Regions from separate parts of the Shewanella sp. Shew256 genome, predicted to be linked through region 1. Evidence: predicted binding sites of a transcription regulator. Region 1 holds the regulator's gene; each other region holds the start of a gene.
The links. The regulator sigma-54, encoded in region 1, starts transcription at its own class of promoters, with help from an activator protein. The targets are predictions, from matches to a motif close to GTTGGCACGNNNNTNGNNT.

Region 1 (3,216 bases):
CCCGCACCCTAACTTTGACGGGCTCAGCGAGCCTAGACCAAGCGGGTAGCCAAGTGACGGGTAACCTCATCCGTTACGATATTATTCAGCAAAAATTGATCGCTGAAAGTACGGGTAGCGGTGATGATCGCGTGATTACCATTATTCAACCTGATAACTATCAGGAAGAGATCAAGAACCAGCCCGCGGACAAACCTGTGAAAAAACAGGACTCTAAATGACCCAAATCACCTTAAAAGCACAGAATCTCGCTAAGAGTTATAAGAGTCGTCAGGTTGTGAAAGATGTCAGCCTGACGGTGAAAACGGGTCAAGTCGTCGGCTTACTCGGCCCAAACGGCGCAGGTAAAACCACCACCTTTTACATGGTCGTGGGCTTAGTCAAAAGCGATAAAGGCCATATCTTTATCGACGATGATGATTTAACCGCCGATCCCATGCACCTGCGCGCCCGTAAAGGCATTGGTTACCTGCCACAGGAAGCCAGTATCTTTCGCAAGCTGACCGTGCACGACAATATCATGGCAGTACTGCAAACCCGTAAAGAGCTCAATCGCGATCAACGCGAAGAAGAGCTGGAACATCTGCTCGAAGAGTTCCATATCACCCATATTCGCGATAGCCAAGGCATGTCGTTATCGGGCGGTGAACGTCGCCGCGTCGAAATTGCCCGCGCCTTAGCGGCCAATCCCAAGTTTATTCTGCTCGATGAACCCTTCGCCGGTGTCGACCCGATTTCGGTTATCGATATCAAGAAAATCATCGAACAACTCAAGAGCCGAGGCCTTGGGGTACTGATCACAGACCACAATGTACGCGAGACCTTAGACGTCTGTGAACATGCCTACATTGTCAGTCACGGAAACCTGATTGCCGAAGGAACTCCCGCAGAGATCTTAGACAATCAGCAAGTTAGGGCTGTGTACTTAGGTGAACAATTCAGGCTATAGTTACTTAAACAGAGCCAATTAGCCTTGAATTTTGGCTTATAAGCGCCATCAATATGATAACAAGCGGCCTAAATTCAAAATAATAACGTAGGGATCAGCGGTAACATGAAAGCGTCACTCCAGCTCAAACTGGGTCAACAGTTAACCATGACGCCACAACTCCAACAGGCCATTCGTCTGTTGCAATTGTCGTCATTGGAACTGCAGCAAGAGATCCAGCAAGCCTTAGACTCTAATCCTCTTCTCGAGCTGGAAGAGGAGCAGTTCGACGCGCCTACCGAACGTAAGCAAGATATCGCCGATACCGACTTTAGCGAAACGACGGCCCAGCCACAGGAACAAGACAATTCCACCGTGGACATTGCCGAGTCGCTGACCAAAGAATCCCTGCCCGAAGAACTGCCCATGGATACTACTTGGGATGAAGTCTTTACCGCCTCGCCAAACTCAGGTTCTGGCGCCAGCCGTGAAGATGACATGCCCTTCCAAGGGGAAACCAGTGAAGGCCTGTACGAACATTTAGAATGGCAAAAAAACCTCACGCCCTTCTCTGAAACCGATTTAGCCATCGCCACCGCGATTATTGATGCCATCGACGATCAAGGTTATCTCACTCAAAGTACTGAAGATATCCTCGAGGCCATGGGCAATCCAGAGATAGAACTGGATGAAGTCGAAGCCGTGCTCAAGCGTATTCAACACTTCGATCCCGTTGGTGTCGCCGCAAGGGATTTAAGCGAATGTCTGCTTATCCAACTCTCCCATTTTTCGCCGGATACCCCACACCTCGAAAACGCCCGTATGCTGATCAAAGATCATTTAGATCTGATCGCTGCCCGCGACTTTAGGTTGTTGATGCGTAAGACCAAACTTAAAGAGGACGAGTTAAGGGACAGCATAGCGCTGATCCAAACTTTAAACCCTCGCCCCGGTTTGCTCATCACCCCTGTTGATGAAGAATATGTCATCCCCGATGTGTCGGTATCGAAGAAAAACGGTCGCTGGGTGGTCGAGTTAAATCCAGATTGCATGCCAAAAATCAATGTTAATCAGCAATATGCAGCCATGGCGCGCAGCACCAAAAGCCAAGCCGATAGCCAATTTATCCGCGGGCATCTGCAAGAGGCCAAGTGGTTTATCAAAAGCCTTGAAAGCCGTAACGAAACACTGCTCAAGGTGGCAAACTGCATAGTGCAATATCAACAGGGCTTCTTCGAATACGGTGAAGAAGCCATGAAACCTATGGTCCTGAACGATATCGCCGAGGCGGTAGAGATGCATGAGTCCACCATTTCACGGGTGACGACGCAAAAATACATGCATACCCCAAAGGGACTTTTTGAACTAAAATATTTCTTCTCAAGCCACGTCGGGACTGATGATGGCGGTGAGTGCTCATCCACGGCAATCAGAGCCTTCATTAAGAAACTGGTTGCAGCGGAAAACCAGAAAAAACCATTAAGCGACAGCAAGATGGCACAGCTTCTGGCAGAACAGGGAATTAACGTTGCGCGCAGAACCATTGCGAAGTACAGAGAAGCGATGCTTATTCCCCCTTCCAATCAGCGTAAAAGTTTATAGCCTAAAATGGAAATCGGAGGACGTTTATATGCAAATAAACCTGAGTGGACACCATATCGAGATTACTGAATCGTTACGGGCTTATGTTGAGGAAAAGTTTTCAAAACTTGAACGTCATTTCGAACAGATCAATAATGTGCACGTTGTGCTCAATGTTGAGAAAATGCAACAAATTGCCGAAGCGAGAATCAACCTCACCGGTGGTGAAGTCTTCGCGACTTCAGAGCATGCAGATATGTATGCTGCCATAGACGTCCTGATCGACAAGCTTGATCGTCAGGTTATTAAACACAAAGAGAAGTTAACAAAACACTAGCAATGGAACTTCGTACCATACTGCGGCCGGAATGCACGACCTGCGCCACTCCGGGCAGTAAGAAAAAGGTACTGGAACTTATCAGCGACTTAGCCGCTGCCCAGTACCCCACCCTCTCATCTCAAGAGATCTTCGAAAGCCTAGTGGCGCGCGAAAAGATGGGGAGCACAGGTATAGGTAACGGCATCGCCATTCCACATGGTCGATTAACCGATATAACACAACCCATAGCCATATTGGTGAAATGTGAGGAGCCGATAGCCTTTGATGCTATCGATAAACAACCTGTCGACATTTTATTTGCGCTGCTGGTGCCTGCTGACCAATGTCAACAGCACTTAAGCACTTTGTCCTGCATGGCTGAAAAGCT
Region 2 (3,216 bases), on a different contig from region 1:
TTACAAAAACCAATCCGCCGATGGTACCGTGGTGCCGCGCCCAGATCATCGTCCACTGACTAAATTTGAAGCTCGCGGTCATCGCCTCGGCCATGGCGTGTGGGATCTGATGTTTGAGCGTATCGCTTAACATCTTTTATTGATTTTATTTTTTAACACAACGGGGAAAATCACTATGGCAAAGAATCGTAGCCGTCGTTTACGTAAGAAAATGCGCGTTGATGAATTCCAAGAGTTAGGTTTTGACATTACTTGGACCTTCGATGCATCTGTCTCTGAAGCCGATATTGATGCAACAGTCGATAAGTTTATCGATGAAGTCATTGAAGCCCGTAAGTTAGGTTTCCACGGCGGTGGTCATATCGAGTGGGAAGGTATTATTGCTACCCAAACTATCGGTAAGTGCACCGAGGAAGATGTTGCTGCAGTGAAGGCATTCTGGGCGGGTCAAAAAGTGACTCAACTCGAAGTTAGCGATCTGTACGATATCTGGTGGAGTTAATGCCAGAACAGGCGTTATTAGAGGAAGTGGTCGACAAAGTTCGACCCTTGCTCGGCCAAGGAAAGGTTGCTAATTATATCCCTGCGCTCGCCAATGTTGATGCTGGTAAATTGGGCATCGCCGTGACCACAATCGACGGTGAAACCATAGGCGCGGGCGATTACCTTGAGCCATTTTCAATTCAAAGTATTTCTAAAGTTTTCAGCTTAACCTTAGCGCTAACTTTATATGAAGAAACCGAAATTTGGAGCCGCGTCGGCAAAGAACCCTCGGGACACTCCTTCAATTCATTAGTCCAAGTTGAACTCGAGCGGGGAAAACCTCGCAATCCCTTTATTAATGCTGGCGCGTTAGTCATCGCCGACTTATTACAGAGCCGTTTAGGGGCACCTAAGCATCGGATGTTGGAATTGGTCAGGGCGCTGAGCCAAAACGATAAAGTCTGTTTCGATAAGCAAGTCGCGGATTCTGAATATCAGCACAGTGCACGTAATGCGGCCATCGCTTATCTAATGAAATCCTTCGGCAATTTTCAAGGCGATGTCGATACAGTGCTGCGCACTTATTTTCATTATTGCGCCTTAAAAATGAATTGCGCCGACCTCTCACGGGCGATGTTGTATTTAGCCAACCGCGGTAAAACCTTAGACGGCACTGAGCTTATTTCGCAGGTACAGACGCGGCAGTTAAATGCCCTGTTAGCAACCTCTGGCTTGTACGACGGTGCCGGTGAGTTTGCCTATCGTGTTGGTATGCCGGGTAAAAGCGGTGTCGGTGGCGGCATTATTGCGGTGATCCCTGGAGAACTCTCGGTCTGCGTTTGGTCTCCCGAATTAGACAATCAAGGTAACTCCCTCGCGGGGACGGCTATGCTTGAGCATCTTAGCCAGCGTCTCGGACGTTCAATCTTCTGATTTAACTCTTTTATTAGCACTGTTAGGCTAACTATTAGTGAAATTCACTAATCTGCTATCGGTGCTAATTTTTATAACTCCTTACTAATCATGTTGTTATAAAGTTGGCATGTCTTCTGCTATTCGTCTTTTAGCATGTTAGCTTAGTCGAATCCCTCAGATTAAAGGATGAACAACAATGAAGATAAATACGCTATTAACTGGAGTGGCATTATCGGGCGTTATTTTAGGCGCTTCTGGCTTGCAATCAGCACAAGCGAAAACTGAGCCACAAATTGATGAGCGCTGTGAGGTTTCCCTTAATTATGATGTGAGAGTCGAGCCTAAAAAATTAGTGATGAGCGAGAAGGGCGCCGAGAAGTATCGCATCGAGGTCGACAAGTTATACGTTGAAGGCAAGCAGGTAACCTTAACCGACAAACAGAAGAAACTGGTGAGCCAATATGCCGATGAGGTGTCGACTCAGGTTCCTGAAGTCATTGAATTAGTGAATGAAGCGGTTGCACTGGCCTCTCAAGCTGTGAGTATGGCATTAACGCCACTGATGGGTGATGCCGCAGGCGCAAAGTTTGATGAGATGATGGCGGGCGTGCAGAAGCGTGTCGATACCGTAGCCTACAAACAGGGCGATAGTTTTTACCTTGGCGCGACCGAAGAGTCGATGCAAAACACCTTTAACGATGAATTTGAACGGGAAATGGAGCAAATCGTACAAAACTCCATTGGCACTCTGATGATGAATATCGGCGGTCAAATTCTTGCGGGCGACGGTGAATCCTTCGAAGCCAAGATGGACGCATTCTCACAAAAAATGGACAGATTAGGCGATGATATTGAGCAGCAAATTGAGTCCCAGTCTAAGGGGATTGAAGCGAAAGCCGACCGTTTATGTGACCGTTTTGAAAATCTGCTCGTGCTTGAAAATCAACTGCGTAAAGAAGTGCCAGAGTTAGCACCCTATGTGTTGACGCAAAACACGCACCGTGAATTACGTGAATAGTGCTTGCAAGGGTAGTTAAGGTCTAAATGGGTTTGAACCAGGTAAAGCCGACCTAACTGACACTATCAATGCCGTGATATAAATGATAAAGCCCCAGTACGTTAAGTATCTGGGGCTTTTTCTTGATTCATTTTAGCCAAGCCGATTGATATTAATCTGATTGCTTGCAGCTATTTACTATGGAATATTACATTCTAAAGACTAATGTTTGGTATACTCTTAAAATATAATGAAAAGCTGGCAATTCAGTCAGATAGAACACTCTACTTTAGCGGACTTTTTCGGGCTAAATCTCTACAACTAACCCAATTGCTGTGAGATATTAAGGCATTGAGGGATGCTTTGAGGCATTTGTGCTGCATTCCTATGCTATTCCGAAAGTTAATATCACTGTCGAAACTGCTTAAGGCGACTTTCCATGTTAGAACTGTTAGAACCTATTGCGATTTTTACTCATGTGGCCAGAGCTGGTAGTTTTAGTGCCGCCGCAAGAAGGCTTGGGATCTCTAAATCTAAGGTCAGTACGCAGGTCGCCGATCTCGAGCATAGACTCGGTGTTCAACTGATCCAGCGTACCACTCGAAGCTTAAGTCTGACTGAAGCTGGACATTTGTTATATCTGCAAGGTGAAGAGTTGCTCCGCGATGCCGAACAGGCCATTGCTAGCGTGCATAACTTAAACGATGCCACCCGCGGCGTATTAAAGGTGGGGATTTCCCAGTCCTTTGGCGCTATGCATATCATTCCCGCACTGCCATCATTTATGGCCAAACACCCTGAGCTCGAGCTGCAAGTCAGCT
Region 3 (3,216 bases), on a different contig from region 1:
CTTGGGCGAACGCTTTCTTGGTTACGAAGCGAGTCTGTGGCATTGGACCGTCAACGGCGTCAACCAGCAGTAATACTGAGTCCACCATAGACAGTACGCGCTCAACCTCACCACCGAAGTCGGCGTGGCCTGGGGTGTCTACGATGTTAATGCGGTAGTCGTTCCACTTGATGGCAGTATTCTTTGCCAGAATCGTGATCCCACGTTCCTTTTCAAGATCGTTGGAGTCCATCACCCGCTCAGTAGCTTCTCCCCGGGTTGCAAGGGTTCCTGATTGCGACAGCAGCTTGTCAACCAGGGTCGTTTTGCCATGGTCAACGTGCGCAATAATGGCGATGTTACGTAAATTCTCTAGCACGGATAAACCTCTTACCATCAAACAAAAATAGGGATATTTCAATATTCGTTATAGCAATCTACGTTGAGTCGCCATAAAAAAGCGTGACATTCTACTCCAGAGCGGCCTCGCCGCACAGGATTATTTTTGAACACTTATAAAACAATTTTTTGAGCACAGTGCTCAAAAGCCACTCTCTTGCCTGAGTCAAATAGCCTAAATGCACCGTTAATGCGCAGGCGATTCGCCAGTTTATCTTGTCATCGACCAAGCTAAGCAGCTGAATTCACTGTTTTTCACTCAGTACTACTTTTGCCGCTCGGCCCAAAGCCGCCATAAGTATAGTCAATCCACGTCATCAAGCCGTGACACGCCAGAATGAGCAGCGAAATAAGCCCGGCTGGCGCCATTTAGCGATTTCAGCGGATAACTTTGGCCTCAGTTTCAACAAACTCTATTCCCCATTGCGAACAACGATTTTAATGAGTTGATAATTAAGCATTATTCAATATATCTACCCATAACTGTCCCGCGAAAAACAGCTTAGGTTGCCACAGTTTTGTGACATTATTGCGTGCGATTGAAATAGTGAGCTTGCACGGTTATCTCGCCTCACTAATGTGCTAGATTCATTGTGCTTTGTTTGGTTTCGAATCTTGTCAAAAGCCAGAATTGAGATATCAACCTGGCTTGCCTATGAGTTTAATGGGCCGACGAGTTCGGGATAAATGGGCGTGGCGAGATTGCACTCAAATACCGTGCACTAAAATGGTGTTGTGACGGCGCGCACCAAAATGGATTAATGCACCAAAATGCCACATGCAAACGCACCAACATAGTGCAACACTGAGTAAATTGTTGTGCACCAAAATATATAGCCTTTGATTATCAACATCTTAAATTGTTGGCATAGATATCGCTATATAGCTTGTAAGTTTGGCTCAAGCGCGACTTGAGTTAAAAGATTATAGAAGGGACATCCCTTTACCCTACCGGAGACTTGAGAATGTCAGTTGAATCAGTTTTAAAGCAACTTGAAGAATTAGAAGTTAAGTTTGTTGATTTACGTTTTACCGACACCAAAGGTAAAGAGCAGCACGTATCTATCCCTGCTCATCAGGTAGACGCTGATTTCTTCGAAGACGGCAAAATGTTTGACGGTTCGTCAATCGCTGGCTGGAAAGGCATTAACGAATCAGACATGGTGCTGATGCCTGACCCAACCACGTTTGTATTAGACCCATTCACCGAAGAAACCACTGCACTGATCCGCTGTGACATTCTCGAGCCAGGCACTATGACTGGTTATGACCGCGACCCACGTTCTATCGCGAAAAAAGCGGAAGAATACTTACGCTCTACCGGTATCGCTGACACTGTATTAGTTGGACCAGAACCAGAATTCTTCCTGTTCGACGACGTACGTTTCGGTACTGACATGTCTGGTTGTTTCGTGAAAATCGACGCTAAAGAAGCGGCATGGAACTCTGGCACTAGCTACGAAGGTGGTAACACTGGTCACCGTCCATTCGTGAAAGGCGGTTACTTCCCAGTAGCTCCTGTTGACTCATCACAAGACTTACGTAGCGCTATGTGTTTAGTGCTCGAAGAAATGGGTCAAGTCGTTGAAGCTCACCACCATGAAGTGGCGACTGCGGGTCAAAACGAAATCGCAACTCGCTTCAACACTCTGACTAAGAAAGCGGACGAAATCCAAATTCTGAAGTACGTAGTACACAACATGGCTCACGCCTACGGTAAGACTGCGACTTTCATGCCTAAGCCAATCGTTGGCGACAACGGTAGCGGTATGCACGTTCACCAATCTCTGTCTAAAGACGGTGTGAACCTGTTCGCAGGCGACAAATACGCTGGTTTAAGTGAAACTGCACTGTACTACATCGGTGGTATCATCAAGCACGCTCGCGCGCTGAACGCTTTCACTAACCCAAGCACTAACTCTTACAAGCGTTTAGTGCCACACTTCGAAGCGCCAGTGATGTTAGCTTACTCAGCACGTAACCGCAGCGCTTCAATCCGTATTCCAGTTGTACCAAGCCCTAAAGGCCGTCGTATCGAAACTCGCTTCCCAGATCCACATGCAAACCCATACTTAGGTTTCGCGGCACTGCTGATGGCGGGTATCGATGGTATCCAAAACAAGATCCATCCAGGCGAAGCTATGGATAAAGACTTGTACGATCTGCCAGCGGAAGAAGCGGCTGAAATCCCACAAGTAGCGACTTCATTAGAAAACGCGCTTGAGAACCTGCAAGCTGACCACGAGTTCTTAACTCGCGGCGGTGTATTCAGCGAAGATTTCATCCAATCTTACATTGCACTGAAATCTGCAGAAGCTGAGCGTGTAAGCCGTACAACTCACCCACTAGAGTTCGAGATGTACTACAGCCTGTAATGGCTAACGGCATCGATTAGCTGCACAACATCTAATAGCCCCGACAGTCTTCTGTCGGGGCTTTTTTTGTCTCTAATCTTCTGCGGATTTTATGCCTACCCGACATAGCTCAGCCCACCATCAACACACATAAACCCTAACCTCTCGCTGTTATTTGTCCATTTGTTGTCATTGAGTGATTTACAACAAGTAAAAAAGTAAAGGCTTTGTAAATTCAATTAAGAACGATTCTCGATTACAACTATAATAATGCGTCTTTTTTGGAGCCAAACACGGAATACTCTCCATTCATATTCAGTTAGCGCATTGAATTAAAACCATTAAAAACGCTTTCTGGGTCGCGAGAAAATGTCACCACAGTGCTGTCCTTTTGGCTTCTCATGTACCTGTTGTTTTTGATGGAGAATGCTATGCCTAAGTCTATGGGGCCGATAAGCCTAGTCGCCGCCGCTGTTATCTGCCA
Region 4 (3,216 bases), on a different contig from region 1:
TGTTTAAAAAGAGAATCACGGCAAGAGCAATTAAACAGAGCGTCGCCACCCAATGCGCACTAGTGACTAAACAATAGAGGGGATATAAGAGTAAGACCATAGGCGCAAAGATAATACCGTAGCCCATGGTGCCATTCTTAGCTGTAACATTGGCCATTTTTGGCTCCTTCCAAAATGCAGTCGACTCAATCAACAACTCGTTAGGTAAAGTTCAGATCTCAATATCATTTCGTGACAGGCACTCTTAAGACTAGTTCTTAACGAGACAAGAAACAAAGGCAAGACAATAGAGATAAGTGCTATTTCATTCAAGCCTAAATTTGAACCACATCACATAGTTAACTTGTAGTTACAACTTTGTTTTAAGATGTCGGATTTTTATTGATCAGGATCAGTATTTAGAAACATTAAGGACGCTAGTGTAGAGGGGACTTCACAGGAAAGAGGATTTCAATCATGGCATTTTGGTTAGATTTAATGTTCGGTAACCCAATTGGTTTACTCTCAATGATCGTTATCTTTAGCACTATAGGGATAATTTCTTATATCACTTGGATGTTCATTGTGAAGTCCGCGCAACAATCGTAGTTTTTGCTTCCAAATTGTTATTCTGTTCATTGTAAAAATTGCACGTTGTTATGGGGGTTAATCTAACCCCCATTTTTTGTGCCTGTGATTTCTGCTTTAGCACACAACCTGCATTAAGCAGCGTGTTTACGGCTTTGCACTACCCCATTTAAAAACTGCGGGCGCGCTTTAATCAAGTGCTGCATTTCTTCCTGGCTCGGTTCACCTGCGGGTAAACGCAGCACGCCACGATTAAGATACATGCGTGCCTTCATCGAAATTTTATAATCCGCCGTAGGGCCTTGGATCGCATAATGGCGCTCATTACCTAAACATTCGAGGATGCAGGCATTGAGTAAGCTTTTTACTGCGGGTTCATTTTGTGGCAATGTCAAAATGGTGGCGCCCTGTAAAAAGAACTCCCGTAATAAAGCGCGCTCGGCACGGTCCATCAGATTGACCTTAGCCTCAATCGTTTCGATCATTCGTTTATCACTCAAGTGACGAATCGACTCATCTAAGCCAAGGTTCAATAATTGCGTTAAAAAATAAGCAATAGAGATAATCAGCCCTAGGCCAACAAAATGGGCATGCTCGGGGACAAACTTATCCAACGCCAGCATGGCAAGCACATTGGATGGGATCGCCAATAACACAGCGCAGCTTACCATTAGCCACAGCATGACTCGAAACATCATCTTTTTAGGGCTAAACAATTTCACTGAATCCAGTTTGAATTTAATCATAGTCTTATCCCAGCGACAAAAAATTGAACTTAGACGGCATCAAGCAAGTTTGATGCCAGTGTATCAGTCAAAATTGCGGGATATTTCATGGGGATAAAATGCACAATCTGGATGCTTGAGTCTATGCTTATAAGCATCCAACTCGCTATTAGCTATAGATAATTTAAGATGCCGACTTTCTTTAGCCAATTTATTAAAAGCCCGATAGGCAGGCATCTCACCTTGTCTATTATTCTCTTTAGCTCCCTCATCACCTTAGTGACAACGGCCTATCAGCTGATTAACGACTATCGCGGCGATGTGACTCGTATTGATCGCGTATTCTCCAATATTGAAAAAGCCAATCTCGATGTACTCGCCGCCAGCATTTGGGTTATCGATGAAAGACTGATTAATACTCAGTTGAATGGTTTAATCCAACTACCTGATATTAATTATATTTCGATAAAAGATGATAGCGGCCAATCGTGGAACGCCGGCAATGAGAAGCCAACCCATACCCTCAATAAAGTATTTCCTCTGGTGTATAAGTCGCCAACTGACAGCATTAATGTCGGCACTTTAGAGGTTCAAGTGGATATGGATGCCATTTACCAACGCCTCTACGATAAAGCCATTCTGATCTTGCTCTCTAATGCGATAAAAACCTTCTTAGTCGCTGGATTTATTCTGTTTTTAGTCTGGTACAACATTACTAAACACTTAGACAAACTCAGTAATTACTGCAAACGCATCGATCTCGATACCGATGTCGAACCATTAGCCTTCGATCGCAAGCAAAAAGTCGATGAATTTACCCAAGTTGCCGATGCCATCAACAATATGCAGTCGCAACTGCGCGGCTCATTCGAAGCCTTAAAACGCTCTAAAACCGAATTGCAAACCGCCTTAGAGGATAGAGAACGCTTACTGACGCTCGAGCGCAGTTATAAGGAAGAACTCGCAAGGCAAGTCAAAGAAAGAACACAAGAATTAGAGCAATCATTAACGGCGCTGAAACGGGCGCAGCAAGTATTGGTTGAGCAGGAAAAAATGGCGGCATTGGGCGGTTTAGTCTCGGGAGTGGCCCATGAGATCAATACACCGATCGGCATTTGTTTGACGGCGGCCAGTACCCAACTGAGTCATATCGAAGAGCTTATCGAGCTTATACATAGCGAGCATGCCACTCTAGATGAAATCAACGCCATTTTAGATGAGTACCAAGAAAGCTGTGAGTTGATAGTTCGTAATATCAGTAAGGCCAGTAGCCTGATCCAAAAATTTAAAACGATCGCCATCGACCGTAGCCACGAAGAACATCAATGCATCAATCTGCAACGTCAGCTTAAGGAGATTTTAGAATCGACCTTAATTATGTATCCCAAGGTGAAAGCCCAAACTCAGCTACAGGTTAATTCTGCGCTCAACATCCAGACCAATGTCAGCCTGCTCAATCAAATCGTCAGTAATATTCTCTCTAATGCCTTCACCCATGCCTTTCAGGATAGAGAAGATAATCTGATCCAAATTACGGCCAAGCTAGAGCAAGACTACGTGAATATCAGCATTGAAAACAATGGGATTGCCATTCCAACCGAGGTGGCAGAGCATATGTTTGAGCCCTTCTTTACCACCAGCAGGAGTAAAGGTGGCACAGGCTTAGGCTTATCCGCCGCCTTCAATGCCGCCACGTTGCTAAAGGGCACCATGAACTATCAAGCAGACTCACAACTGGGCGGCGCACAATTTAATATCCGCATTCCCCTCACCCAATGCGATTCGCCCAAACTCACCACACACCATGACTTTACGATTTGATGGAGTGTTTGATACGAGCTTGATGGCAAGTGGAGCCAGTGGAGCCAGTGGAAGGCGAATAAAGCAAACACTGGCGCCACTAAACAAAAATCCACAGCATTGG

Region 2: B5P39_RS14885 (YggN family protein) is a predicted target of sigma-54. The motif match lies at 1,520-1,538, and genes of this name have one in related genera.
Region 3: glnA (glutamate--ammonia ligase) is a predicted target of sigma-54. The motif match lies at 1,241-1,259, and genes of this name have one in related genera.
Region 4: B5P39_RS07895 (superinfection exclusion B family protein) is a predicted target of sigma-54. The motif match lies at 1,355-1,373, and genes of this name have one in related genera.

What each region holds. Positions count from the first base shown of each region.
Region 1 is NZ_NAJR01000006.1:47,846-51,061, forward strand. Features, by position in the region: gene lptA (lipopolysaccharide transport periplasmic protein LptA) at 1-221, shown strand, start outside; gene lptB (LPS export ABC transporter ATP-binding protein) at 218-949, shown strand; gene B5P39_RS12535 (RNA polymerase factor sigma-54) at 1,055-2,530, shown strand; gene hpf (ribosome hibernation promoting factor) at 2,559-2,846, shown strand; gene ptsN (PTS IIA-like nitrogen regulatory protein PtsN) at 2,849-3,216, shown strand, end outside.
Region 2 is NZ_NAJR01000007.1:182,404-185,619, reverse strand. Features, by position in the region: gene trmB (tRNA (guanosine(46)-N7)-methyltransferase TrmB) at 1-130, shown strand, start outside; gene B5P39_RS14895 (YggL family protein) at 176-502, shown strand; gene glsB (glutaminase B) at 502-1,416, shown strand; gene B5P39_RS14885 (YggN family protein) at 1,595-2,416, shown strand; gene B5P39_RS14880 (LysR family transcriptional regulator) at 2,835-3,216, shown strand, end outside.
Region 3 is NZ_NAJR01000012.1:61,039-64,254, reverse strand. Features, by position in the region: gene typA (translational GTPase TypA) at 1-358, opposite strand, end outside; gene glnA (glutamate--ammonia ligase) at 1,344-2,753, shown strand; gene B5P39_RS18515 (TonB-dependent receptor) at 3,164-3,216, shown strand, end outside.
Region 4 is NZ_NAJR01000003.1:502,471-505,686, forward strand. Features, by position in the region: gene B5P39_RS07885 (bacteriohemerythrin) at 1-157, opposite strand, end outside; gene B5P39_RS07890 (DUF3149 domain-containing protein) at 457-588, shown strand; gene B5P39_RS07895 (superinfection exclusion B family protein) at 702-1,313, opposite strand; gene B5P39_RS07900 (sensor histidine kinase) at 1,482-3,113, shown strand.